DNA from 3 places in the Streptomyces sp. NPDC096193 genome. Region 1 is predicted to be linked to each of the others. Evidence: predicted binding sites of a transcription regulator. Region 1 holds the regulator's gene; each other region holds the start of a gene.

Region 1 (4,387 bases):
CGCCTCCCAGATGTCGATGTACGGATGGCCCACCACCAGCACGTGCGGGTCCGTGACGGAGGCGGCGATACGGGACTCCTTGGACCCCGGGACCAGATGGTCGACCAGGACACCGAGGCACGCGTCCGGGCCGGGCGCGAAGTCGGCGACGATGGCGGGGAGGTCGTCGACACCCTCCAGGTACTCCACCACCACCCCCTCGATGCGCAGGTCGTCGCCCCAGACCCGCTCCACGAGTTCGGCGTCGTGGCGGCCCTCGACGTAGATGCGGCCCGCCCGCGCCACCCTGGCCCGCGCGCCGGGCACGGCGACGGAGCCCGAGGCCGTGCGGGCGGGCGCGGCAGGTGCGCCCGCGCCGGGGCGGACCAGCGTCACCACCCGGCCCTCCAGCAGAAAGCCCCGCGCGGCCAGCGGGAAGACCCGGTGCTTGCCGAAGCGGTCCTCCAGGGTCACCGTCCCCGCCTCGCAGCCGATCACCGCGCCGCAGAAACCGGTGGTGACCTCCTCCACGACCAGATCCCGGTCGGCGGGGACCTCCGGCACGGCGGAGGGCTTCTTCCAAGGGGGCGTCAGATCGGGGCTGTAGCTGCGCATTCGGCGACGCTACGACACCCCGAAGCGCTCCGCCAGCAGGTCACGCTGTAGGCGGACGAACGCCGCGTCCACCACCGCGCCGTGCCCGGGGACGTACAGCGCGTCCTCGCCGCCCAGCGCGAGCAGCCGGTCCAGGGCCGCCGGCCAGCGCGAGGGCATCGCGTCCGGACCCGCCTGCGGCTCCCCGGACTCCTCCACCAGATCGCCACAGAACACGACCTCCCGGTTGCCCGGCACGAGGACCGCCAGATCGTGGCCCGTGTGCCCGGGGCCCACATTGGCCAGCAGCACCTGGCGTCCGCCCAGGTCCAGCGTCCGTTCACCGGTGACGAGATGCTGCGGCGTGACCAGCAGATCGGTCGCCTCGGCGGCATCGTCCGGCGCCACGCCGTGCCGTACGGCGTCGGCCCGGAGTTCGTCGCGGTCCCGGCGCAGAACGACGTCGACGGCGACCGCGCCGAAGACCTCCACGGCGGAGAAGGCGGCCGTCCCCAGAACATGGTCGAAGTGGGGATGACTCAGTGCGACATGCGTCACTCGGCGGCCGCCCAGCAGCGCCTCCGCCTGTGTGCGCAGCTCCACGCCCTCACGCAGCGTGGACCCCGTGTCGAACAGCAGGACGCCCTCGTCACCGGCGACCAGCCCCACGGTGGCGTCCCAGACGGGCATCCTGCGCCGTCCGACCCGGTCGGCCAGCGGCTCCCAGCCGAAGTCTTCCCAACGGACGTTCATAACGCGACGCTACTGGCAACGGCCGGCAAAGGCGCGCGGTAGCCTGGTCGGCCGCCTTGCTAGGGGCGTACCCCACGGCCGTACACTGGCACGGGGATTGCTGGCACTCGGACCCGGGGAGTGCCAAGCAGCCACCGAGGAACCAGAGCTGGAGGTGTGCGCGGTGCTCAGTGAACGCAGACTCGAGGTGCTGCGCGCCATCGTCCAGGACTATGTCGGCACCGAGGAACCTGTGGGTTCCAAGGCGCTTACGGAGCGTCACAATCTCGGCGTCTCGCCGGCCACCGTCCGGAACGACATGGCGGTGCTGGAGGACGAGGGTTTCATCGCCCAGCCGCACACCAGCGCCGGCCGCATCCCGACGGACAAGGGGTACCGGCTCTTCGTCGACAAGCTGGCCGGGGTCAAGCCCCTGTCGTCGCCGGAGCGCCGTGCCATCCAGAACTTCCTGGACGGGGCCGTCGACCTCGACGACGTCGTGGGCCGTACGGTACGGCTGCTCGCGCAGCTGACCCGGCAGGTCGCCGTCGTGCAGTACCCGTCGCTGACCCGGTCCACCGTCCGGCACGTGGAGCTCCTCTCCCTGGCGCCCGCCCGGCTGATGCTCGTGCTGATCACGGACACCGGCAGGGTCGAGCAGCGGATGATCGACTGCCCCGCGCCCTTCGGCGACACCTCCCTCGCGGACCTGCGGGCCCGGCTCAACAGCCGGGTCGTCGGGCGTCGTTTCGCGGATGTGCCGCAGCTGGTGCAGGACCTGCCGGAATCCTTCGAGCCGGAGGACCGCGGCACCGTCACGACGGTGCTGTCCACCCTGCTCGAAACCCTGGTCGAGGAGACCGAGGAGCGGCTGATGATCGGCGGCACCGCCAATCTGACCCGCTTCGGACACGACTTCCCGCTCACGATCCGGCCGGTGCTGGAGGCGCTGGAGGAGCACGTCGTGCTGCTCAAGCTGCTCGGCGAGGCCGAGGAGTCGGGCGGTATGGGCATGACCGTACGGATCGGTCACGAGAACGCCCATGAGGGCCTCAACTCCACGTCCGTCGTCTCGGTCGGCTACGGTTCGGGCGACGAGGCAGTTGCCAAACTCGGCGTGGTCGGACCGACCCGCATGGACTACCCCGGAACGATGGGAGCGGTACGCGCAGTGGCACGTTACGTCGGACAGATCCTGGCGGAGTCGTAAGTGGCCACGGACTACTACGCCGTACTCGGCGTGCGCCGAGACGCATCCCAGGACGAGATCAAGAAGGCCTTCCGCCGGCTTGCGCGTGAACTCCACCCGGATGTGAATCCGGACCCGAAGACGCAGGAGCGCTTCAAGGAGATCAACGCGGCCTACGAGGTCCTCTCGGATCCGCAGAAGAAGCAGGTCTACGACCTCGGCGGCGACCCGCTGTCCCAGGCGGGCGGCGCCGGCGCCGGAGGCTTCGGCGCCGGTGGCTTCGGGAACTTCTCGGACATCATGGACGCCTTCTTCGGGACGGCGTCGCAGCGGGGGCCGAGGTCGCGCACGCGGCGCGGCCAGGACGCGATGATCCGGCTGGAGATCGACCTCAACGAGGCGGCTTTCGGCACGACGAAGGACATCCAGGTCGACACGGCCGTCGTCTGTACGACGTGTTCGGGCGAGGGCGCGGCGCCGGGCACCTCGGCGCAGACGTGTGACATGTGCCGCGGTCGCGGCGAGGTCTCGCAGGTCACGCGGTCCTTCCTGGGTCAGGTCATGACGTCCCGGCCGTGCCCCCAGTGCCAGGGCTTCGGGACCGTCGTCCCGACCCCGTGCCCGGAGTGCGCGGGTGACGGCCGGGTCCGCTCGCGCCGCACGCTGACCGTGAAGATCCCGGCCGGTGTCGACAACGGCACCCGGATCCAGCTCGCGGGCGAGGGCGAGGTCGGCCCCGGCGGCGGCCCCGCCGGCGACCTGTACGTGGAGATCCACGAGCTGGCCCACGCTGTCTTCCAGCGCCGCGGCGACGACCTGCACTGCACGGTCACCATCCCGATGACGGCGGCGGCCCTCGGCACCAAGGTGCCGCTGGAGACACTCGACGGCATGGAGGAGGTCGACATCCGCCCGGGTACGCAGTCCGGACAGTCGATCCCGCTGCACGGCCGCGGCATCACCCACCTGCGCGGTGGCGGTCGGGGCGACCTGATCGTCCACGTCGAGGTGATGACGCCCTCCAAGCTGGACCCGGAGCAGGAGCGGGTGCTGCGGGAGCTGGCGAAGCTGCGTGGCGAGGAGCGGCCGACCGGTCAGTTCCAGCCGGGGCAGCAGGGCCTGTTCTCACGGCTGAAGGACGCGTTCAACGGACGGTAGAACCGGCCGCGGCCCCGGTCTCCGGGGCCGCGCCGGGCCCGATTCGGCGGGGCGGGGCCGACGTGGCACCATGCCTGCATGTCCTCCGCACTGACCGATCTCTGCCGGTATCCGATCGTGCAGGCCCCCATGGCGGGCGGCGCGTCGTCCCCGCAGCTGGCCGCAGCCGTGTCCGAGGCCGGCGGCCTCGGATTCCTGGCCGCCGGGTACAAGACCGCGGACGGCATGTACCAGCAGATCAAACAGATCCGCGGGCTCACCGGCCGGCCCTTCGGCGTGAATCTGTTCATGCCGCAGCCGGGTGCGACCGACCCCGCCGCCGTGGAGGTCTACCGGCACCAGCTCGCCGGTGAGGCGGCCTGGTACGACACACCGCTCGGCGACCCCGACTCCGGCCTGGACGACGGGTACGAGGCCAAGCTCGCGATCCTGCTCGACGACCCCGTCCCGGTCGTCTCCTTCACCTTCGGCTGCCCCAAGCGGGACGTGCTCCAGTCCTTCGCGAAAGCGGGCACCTTCACCGTCGTCACCGTCACCTCTCCGGAGGAGGCGCAGGCCGCGCAGCGGGCGGGCGCGGACGCCGTGTGCGTCCAGGGCGTGGAGGCCGGCGGCCACCAGGGCACGCACCGCGACGACCCGGCGGCCGACGGCAGCGGGATGGGACTGCTCACCCTCGTCGCCCTGGTCCGCGAGGCCGTTCCGCTGCCGGTGATCGCGACCGGCGGACTGATGCGC
Region 2 (4,387 bases), on a different contig from region 1:
CTTCTCGGCTCCGCCTGCGCGGCCGAGTCCTCTGATGGGGCCGGCGGACCGAAGGCCGACCGGGGTCCCGAGGCCCGGAAGGAGTCCGGCGCGGCCGGGGCGCTCGCCGCCCGGGCGGCCCGGATCAAGCGCGACCAGGCGGCCCGGGCCGCCGCTGCCAAGAAGTGGGGCCTCGCCCGTACCCCCCTGGCCGCGCCCCCACCGCCCGCCGTCAAGCCGAAGATCACCACCCGCAAGGGCTTCGAGGTCGAGGGGCAGGAGTCGATGCCGCCCGTTTTCACGACCGTTCCGGTCAAGGAGAAGGTCGTCTTCCTGACGATCGACGACGGCTCGGAGAAGGACCCCGACCTGCTGCGGATGATGAGCGATCTGCGGATCCCGTACAGCGCGTTCCTCAGCGACTACGTGATCAACGACGACTACGACTACTTCCAGCGGATGCAGGACCGGGGGGTCTCGCTGCACAACCACACCCTCAACCACCGCTACCTGCCCGGTCTTTCCTACGCTGCGCAGAAGCGGGAGATCTGCGACCAGCAGGACAAGCTCGAGAAGCGGTACGGGAAGCGGCCGCCGCTCTTCCGGCCGCCGTACGGCAACTACAACCGGGACACCCTGCGGGCCGCGCGCTCGTGCGGCGTCAAGGCCGTGCCGCTGTGGGCCGCCGAGGCGTTCCCCGACCACATGGAATGGCGCGAGTGGGACCGGAAACTGCACCCGGGCGACATCATCCTCACCCACTTCCGTGGCAGCGACGAGTGGAAGGGCACCATGCCCGACATGATCCGCAAGGTGATGAAGACGGTGACCGACAAGGGGTACGCCGTCGCCAAGCTGGAGGACTACGTATGAGCCTCGCGCTCCGGCCGTCGGCCGCGATGGTGGTCGTGGCCGGTGCGCTGCTCGTCTGTGCCGGCTGTGTACCGGCGTCCGTGGATCCCATCGAACGGCTCGGCCGCAGGGCGGTCGAGCCGTTCGACCCGGGGCCCGAGGCGCCGTTGGTACGCCGGGTGGACGCACTCCCGGGACCGCGTCGCGCCGCCGACGGCCGCGCCCGCCCGCAGGACCTCGACGCTCCCGGTCTCGCCGAACCGGCGACCCGGCTGCTGGGCCGCATCCACGGGGTCCATCGCGCCCACGGCACCCATCGCGCCCATCGCCCGCGCCGTGCGTGCGACGCCGCGCCGGACCGTCCGGACGAAGCCTGGCCGGGGCGTGCGCCGGAAGCCGCGCCCGATCGCCCGTGACAGCAGCAGTCCGCGTGCCGTCAGTCCCGGTGCGGCCGGGACCTGACACACCCGGCGCCGGCCTTCACATCCGGCGCCGGCCTTCACATCCGGCGGCGGCCGACACACCCGGCGCCGGCCGACACGCCCGGCGCCGGGGAACGCCCCGTCCCGCCCGAGCGTTCCCCCACATGGGCGGAACGGCCCGACGCAGAGTGGTGAATTGGCACTCCGCTTGACCGAGTGCTAATCACAGTCATAGTCTCGGCACTGGCACTCCCCAACGGAGAGTGCCAACACAGCGACAGGCAGGTCCGGCACCCGCGACGACGGATCGACCTGGTCGCCACTTCTGCTCAGTTAACCCCGTGAGATCTCCGAAGGGGGAGGTCGGATCGTGACGACCGCCAGCTCCAAGGTTGCCATCAAGCCGCTCGAGGACCGCATTGTGGTCCAGCCGCTCGACGCCGAGCAGACCACGGCCTCCGGCCTGGTCATCCCGGACACCGCGAAGGAGAAGCCCCAGGAGGGCGTCGTCCTCGCCGTGGGCCCGGGTCGCTTCGAGAACGGCGAGCGCCTGCCGCTCGACGTCCAGACCGGCGATGTCGTTCTGTACAGCAAGTACGGCGGCACCGAGGTGAAGTACAACGGCGAGGAGTACCTCGTCCTCTCGGCCCGCGACGTGCTCGCGATCGTCGAGAAGTAATTCACCGTAGTTTTGTGCTTGTGAGCTGCGCCCCCGGCCCGCGCGACCCCGAGAGGGCCGGGCGACCGGGGGCGTAGTTCGTTCACCCCCAGCTTTCCGAGAGGGCTGAATCGCTCCATGGCGAAGATCCTGAAGTTCGACGAGGACGCCCGTCGCGCCCTCGAGCGCGGCGTCAACAAGCTTGCCGACACGGTCAAGGTGACGATCGGCCCCCGTGGCCGCAACGTCGTCATCGACAAGAAGTTCGGCGCACCCACCATCACCAACGACGGTGTCACCATCGCCCGCGAGGTCGAGGTCGAGGACCCGTACGAGAACCTGGGCGCCCAGCTGGTGAAGGAGGTGGCGACCAAGACCAACGACATCGCTGGTGACGGCACCACCACCGCCACCGTGCTGGCCCAGGCGCTGGTCCGCGAGGGCCTGCGCAACGTCGCCGCGGGCGCCTCCCCGGCCGCCCTGAAGAAGGGCATCGACGCCGCGGTCAAGGCCGTGTCCGAGGAGCTCCTCGCGACCGCCCGGCCGATCGACGACAAGGCCGACATCGCCGCCGTGGCCGCGCTCTCCGCACAGGACCAGCAGGTCGGCGAGCTCATCGCCGAGGCGATGGACAAGGTCGGCAAGGACGGTGTCATCACCGTCGAGGAGTCCAACACCTTCGGCCTGGAGCTGGAGTTCACCGAGGGCATGGCCTTCGACAAGGGCTACCTCTCGCCGTACATGGTGACCGACCAGGAGCGTATGGAGGCCGTCCTCGACGACCCGTACATCCTGATCAACCAGGGCAAGATCACCTCGATCCAGGACCTGCTGCCGCTGCTGGAGAAGGTCATCCAGGCGGGCGGCTCCCGGCCGCTGCTGATCATCGCCGAGGACGTCGAGGGCGAGGCGCTCTCCACCCTCGTCGTCAACAAGATCCGTGGCACCTTCAACGCCGTCGCGGTGAAGGCCCCGGGCTTCGGCGACCGCCGCAAGGCGATGCTCCAGGACATGGCGAGCCTCACCGGCGCGACCGTCATCTCCGAAGAGGTCGGCCTCAAGCTCGACCAGGCCGGTCTCGACGTACTGGGCAGCGCCCGCCGCGTGACGGTGACGAAGGACGACACCACCATCGTCGACGGTGGCGGCAACCCGGACGACGTCGCCGGCCGTATCAACCAGATCAAGGCCGAGATCGAGTCCACGGACTCCGACTGGGACCGCGAGAAGCTCCAGGAGCGCCTCGCGAAGCTGGCCGGCGGCGTGTGCGTGATCAAGGTCGGCGCCGCCACCGAGGTGGAGCTCAAGGAGAAGAAGCACCGTCTGGAGGACGCCATCTCCGCGACCCGCGCCGCGGTCGAGGAGGGCATCGTCTCCGGTGGTGGCTCCGCGCTCGTCCACGCGGTCAAGGTCCTCGACGGCAACCTCGGCAAGGAGGGCGACGAGGCCACCGGTGTCGCCGTCGTCCGCCGCGCTGCCGTCGAGCCGCTGCGCTGGATCGCGGAGAACGCCGGCCTCGAGGGCTACGTCATCACCGCGAAGGTGGCGGAGCTCGACAAGGGCCAGGGCTTCAACGCCGCGACCGGCGAGTACGGCGACCTGGTGAAGGCCGGCGTCATCGACCCGGTCAAGGTCACGCGCTCCGCCCTGGAGAACGCCGCGTCCATCGCCTCCCTGCTGCTCACGACCGAGACCCTGGTCGTCGAGAAGCCGGCGGAGGAAGAGTCCGACGCGGGCCACGGCCACGGTCACGGCCACTCCCACTGACGTTCGACGCCTGACGTCAGACTTCACCGCCGAGCCCGGTGTCCCCGTCGCGGGGGCACCGGGCTCGGTGTTTTCCGCGCCGCTGGGGGATGCGCCTGACGGCTGCGACCGGGGAGACGGGACGGTGCTTGCCGGGCCCCGTCAGTCAGTACGGCCCGGTCGCCGACGAAGGCCGGATCGTGCCGGCTCAGCCGGTCTTGGAACGGTCAGGATGTCGATCGTCGTCCTCGTAGGGATGACGCGGCAAACGGGCGGATGTGACAGTCTCCGGCCGGAAGGCAGGCTCCGCTTGCGGCCGGGCCGCGGGCCCCGCCCGGAATCCGCCCCCGGTTCCTACGCGGACTGGCCCAGCGTGTGCGCGTGAACCGGCTCCTGGAACGGCAGGCCCTTGCCGTACCGCTCCAGTTCGTCGAGTGCCTGCTCCGTCATCCGGTGCAGCTCGTTGCCGAGCGAGCCCGCGACATGGGGGGTCAGCAGCACGTTCGGCAGGGTGTAGAGCGGGGAGTCCGCGGGCGGGATCTCCGGCTCGGTGACGTCGAGCACGGCGTGCAGTCGGCCCGGGACCAGTTCCCGCAGCAGCGCGTCCTCGTCGATCAGCGAGCCGCGCGAGGTGTTGATCAGTGTCGCGCCGTCCGGCATCAGCGCGAGCCGGCGGGCATCGATCATATGGCGAGTACTCGCCAGCTCCGGGGCATGGACCGAGACGACG
Region 3 (4,387 bases), on a different contig from region 1:
CCGTGAGCTGGGCGTGACCGGCGGTCTGCACATCAAGGACGACTCCGGCAACCCGACGCACTCCTTCAAGGACCGCGTCGTCGCGATCGCCGTCGAGGCCGCCCGTGCCTTCGGTTTCACCACGCTCTCCTGCTCCTCCACCGGCAACCTCGCGGGCGCGGTCGGCGCCGCCGCCGCGCGCGCCGGCTTCCGCTCCTGCGTGTTCATCCCGCACGACCTGGAGCAGGGCAAGGTCGTCATGGCCGCGGTGTACGGCGGCGAGCTGGTCGGTATCGAGGGCAACTACGACGACGTCAACCGCTTCTGCTCCGAACTCATCGGCGACCCGCTCGGTGAGGGCTGGGGCTTTGTCAACGTCAATCTTCGGCCGTATTACGGAGAGGGCTCCAAGACCCTCGCCTACGAGATCTGCGAACAGCTCGGCTGGAAGCTGCCGGACCAGATCGTCATCCCGATCGCCTCGGGCTCGCAGCTCACGAAGATCGACAAGGGTCTCCAGGAGCTGATCAGGCTCGGTCTGGTCGAGGACAGGCCCTACAAGATCTTCGGCGCCCAGGCCGAGGGCTGCTCGCCGGTGTCGACCGCCTTCAAGGCCGGGCACGACGTGGTCCGCCCGCAGAAGCCGAACACCATCGCCAAGTCGCTCGCGATCGGCAACCCCGCCGACGGCCCGTACGTCCTGGACATCGCGCGCCGCACGGGCGGTTTCGTGGAGGACGTCACCGACGAGCAGATCGTCGACGCGATCAAGCTGCTGGCCCGCACCGAGGGCATCTTCGCCGAGACGGCGGGTGGCGTGACCGTGGGTGTGACGCGGAAGCTGCTGGAGGCGGGCGTGCTCGACCCGGCGCTCACCACCGTCGTGCTCAACACCGGTGACGGTCTCAAGACCCTGGACGCGGTCGCCCCGACCACCGGCCCCAGCGCGATCATCCGCCCGAGCCTGGGCGCGTTCCGCGACGCCGGCCTGGCCGGCTGACACCCCCGAGACTCAAGGAAGGCACGCAGCATGAGCGTCAACGTCCGCATCCCCACCATCCTCCGCACGTACACGGGCGGCCAGGCCGAGGTCCCGGCGGAGGGCGCGACGCTCTCCGAGGTCATCGCCGACCTGGAGAAGAACCACACCGGTATCGCCGCCCGTGTCCTGGACGACCAGGGCAAGCTGCGCCGCTTCGTGAACGTCTACGTCAACGACGACGACGTCCGTTTCGAGCAGGGTCTGCAGACCGCCACGCCCGACGGCGTCGGCATTTCGATCATCCCCGCCGTCGCCGGCGGCTGATACGCACCGTCACCGCTGTTGCCCCCTCCGCGAGAGAAGCGGAGGGGGCAATTCTGCATGGTTGAGCGCGGTACAGTTGGGGAAGTCCCCGCCGCTGCCCGTGCCCGCCGCATATGAGAATGCGCCCTGGCGCGACAAGAAGCGGCCAATGTGGGCGAGCAAAATGCCTCTTAAGTGTCATTTGCCGGGCCCGAGTTGCCCTGGATCTTCTTGAATTAGCGTCAAAGGTCCGTTCCCGCGCGCCCAGATTTCTCGTCCGATTGACCTGTTGCAGAGGGCAGTTGGACAGATACATTCAGCCGCGGTCGACGCGTTCCGGCGCACATCCCGAGGGCCTCCTTCCACCTCTGGCGGAGGGAATTCTCGGCGGTGAGGTATGACCCGGGTCCGCGAAGTGCGGTCCTGTGCAAGGGCCAGTAATAGGGGAGTTAGGCATGGCTCAGGGCACCGTCAAGTGGTTCAACGCGGAGAAGGGGTACGGCTTCATCGCGGTCGACGGTGGTGCGGATGTTTTCGTCCACTACAGCGCGATCCAGATGGACGGCTACCGCACCCTGGAGGAGGGTCAGCGAGTCGAATTCGAGATCTCGCAGGGCCAGAAGGGTCCGCAGGCGGACATGGTCAAGCTCGCCGTCTGATCTCGGCGCGATCGGCCACCGACGCACTCACGCGGCACTCACGAGGGGCCCGCATCCCACCAGGGAGGCGGGCCCCTCGTGCGTGCCGTCCCGGATCTCCCGGAGCCGCGCGCTCCCGCCCGTCGCCCGACCGCCACGCCTCGCCGGGGCTTCTTCGAAGCCGCTTGCACTCGACGGGGTCGAGTGCTAATCATTGGCGTTAGCACTCTGCAGGTGAGAGTGACAACTTTGAGGATCGGGCCGGCGAGGTCCGAGGGTCGTCGGGGCAAGGAACCGCACGGCTCTCAGACCGTCCGTCGCGGGCGCCTGCGCGGTCCGGAAGCAATCCTCCCCCGTTAGCCCTGCGGGCGCGGGGGGACCCCCAAGTCCGGGAGGACCACTTCACATGGCCAAGATCATCGCGTTCGACGAGGAGGCACGGCGCGGTCTCGAGCGCGGGATGAACCAGCTCGCCGACGCCGTCAAGGTCACCCTTGGCCCCAAGGGTCGCAACGTCGTCCTCGAGAAGAAGTGGGGCGCCCCCACGATCACCAACGATGGTGTTTCCATCGCCAAGGAGATCGAGCTCGAGGACCCGTACGAGAAGATCGGCGCCGAGCTGGTCAAGGAAGTCGCCAAGAAGACGGACGACGTCGCCGGTGACGGTACGACCACCGCGACCGTCCTCGCCCAGGCGCTCGTCCGCGAGGGCCTGCGCAACGTGGCGGCCGGCGCCAACCCGATGGCCCTCAAGCGTGGCATCGAGCGTGCCGTCGAGGCCGTCTCCGGCGCCCTGCTGGAGCAGGCCAAGGACGTGGAGACCAAGGAGCAGATCGCTTCGACGGCCTCCATCTCCGCCGCCGACACCCAGATCGGCGAGCTCATCGCCGAGGCGATGGACAAGGTCGGCAAGGAAGGCGTCATCACCGTCGAGGAGTCCCAGACCTTCGGTCTGGAGCTGGAGCTCACCGAGGGTATGCGCTTCGACAAGGGCTACATCTCGGCGTACTTCGCCACCGACATGGAGCGTATGGAGGCGTCGCTCGACGACCCGTACATCCTGATCGTCAACTCCAAGATCGGCAACGTGAAGGACCTCCTTCCGCTGCTCGAGAAGGTCATGCAGTCCGGCAAGCCGCTGCTGATCATCGCGGAGGACGTCGAGGGCGAGGCCCTGTCCACCCTGGTCGTCAACAAGATCCGTGGCACGTTCAAGTCCGTCGCCGTCAAGGCCCCGGGCTTCGGCGACCGCCGCAAGGCGATGCTGAACGACATCGCCATCCTCACGGGCGGCACGGTCATCTCCGAGGAGGTCGGCCTCAAGCTCGAGAACGCCGGCCTGGACCTGCTGGGCCGCGCCCGCAAGGTCGTCATCACCAAGGACGAGACCACGATCGTCGACGGTGCCGGTGACAGCGACCAGGTCCAGGGTCGCGTCAACCAGATCCGTGCCGAGATCGAGAACAGCGACTCGGACTACGACCGCGAGAAGCTCCAGGAGCGCCTCGCGAAGCTGGCCGGCGGCGTGGCCGTCATCAAGGCCGGTGCCGCGACCGAGGTCGAGCTCAAGGAGCGCAAGCACCGCATCGAGGACGCGGTGCGCAACGCCAAGGCCGCCGTCGAGGAGGGCATCGTCGCCGGTGGTGGCGTGGCTCTGCTCCAGGCTTCCTCGGTCTTCGAGAAGCTCGAGCTCTCGGGCGACGAGGCGACCGGCGCCAACGCCGTGAAGCTCGCGCTGGAGGCCCCGCTCAAGCAGATCGCCGTCAACGGTGGTCTCGAGGGTGGCGTCATCGTCGAGAAGGTGCGCAACCTGCCCGTCGGCCACGGCCTGAACGCCGCGACCGGTGAGTACGTCGACATGATCGCCGAAGGCATCATCGACCCCGCCAAGGTGACCCGCTCTGCCCTGCAGAACGCGGCCTCCATCGCGGCGCTGTTCCTGACCACCGAGGCCGTCATCGCCGACAAGCCGGAGAAGGCCTCCGCGGCCGCTCCGGGCGGCATGCCGGGCGGTGACATGGACTTCTGATCGACCGACAGGTTGATCGACCGTCCTGACCGAGGGCGGCACCCCTACTCCCAGGGGGTGCCGCCCTCGGGCGTTCCCGGGCACGCCAAAACGCCGGGCGGCGCGGTGGGCCGTACGGCCGGGCCGGAGCGGAGGGCCCCATGACCCGGGTGGGGCAAACCCCCCTGGGAACAGGCCAGGAGGCACCGTGGGAGCCGGACGCCGGTTCCGCGAGGGTCATCACATGCGAATCCTCGGCAGTACGACGACATCCGGCTTCACCGCGGCGGCGCTCACCCTTCCGGTCCTGGCGACGACACTCCTCGCCCTCCCGGCGCCCGCGTCGGCCTCGACTCCCCGACCGGACCCGGCAGTCCGCTGGGAGAAATGCACCGGCACGGGACTCGACCCGCGCCAGGAGTGCGCGGACATCTCCGTGCCGCTCGACCACGCGCAGCCCCGCGGGCCGCAGATCAC

What was found. The regulator HrcA, encoded in region 1, represses chaperone genes, less so after heat shock. The targets are predictions, from matches to a motif close to TTNGCACTCNGNNNNNCNGAGTGCNAA.
Region 2: the regulator HrcA is predicted to act here: its motif matches at 1,450-1,476, upstream of groES (co-chaperone GroES).
Region 3: the regulator HrcA is predicted to act here: its motif matches at 2,123-2,149, upstream of groL (chaperonin GroEL).

What each region holds. Positions count from the first base shown of each region.
Region 1 covers NZ_JBEOSJ010000006.1:60,189-64,575, reverse strand. Annotated here, with positions in the region: gene ABTX78_RS11965 (DUF3097 domain-containing protein) at 1-594, opposite strand, end outside; gene ABTX78_RS11960 (MBL fold metallo-hydrolase) at 604-1,326, opposite strand; gene hrcA (heat-inducible transcriptional repressor HrcA) at 1,490-2,515, shown strand; gene dnaJ (molecular chaperone DnaJ) at 2,516-3,652, shown strand; gene ABTX78_RS11945 (nitronate monooxygenase) at 3,731-4,387, shown strand, end outside.
Region 2 covers NZ_JBEOSJ010000003.1:260,999-265,385, forward strand. Annotated here, with positions in the region: gene ABTX78_RS06680 (polysaccharide deacetylase family protein) at 1-852, shown strand, start outside; gene ABTX78_RS06685 (hypothetical protein) at 849-1,247, shown strand; gene groES (co-chaperone GroES) at 1,624-1,932, shown strand; gene groL (chaperonin GroEL) at 2,050-3,678, shown strand; gene ABTX78_RS06700 (hydroxyacid dehydrogenase) at 4,012-4,387, opposite strand, start outside.
Region 3 covers NZ_JBEOSJ010000041.1:28,464-32,850, forward strand. Annotated here, with positions in the region: gene thrC (threonine synthase) at 1-979, shown strand, start outside; gene ABTX78_RS34260 (MoaD/ThiS family protein) at 1,010-1,285, shown strand; gene ABTX78_RS34265 (cold-shock protein) at 1,720-1,923, shown strand; gene groL (chaperonin GroEL) at 2,309-3,931, shown strand; gene ABTX78_RS34275 (alpha/beta hydrolase) at 4,155-4,387, shown strand, end outside.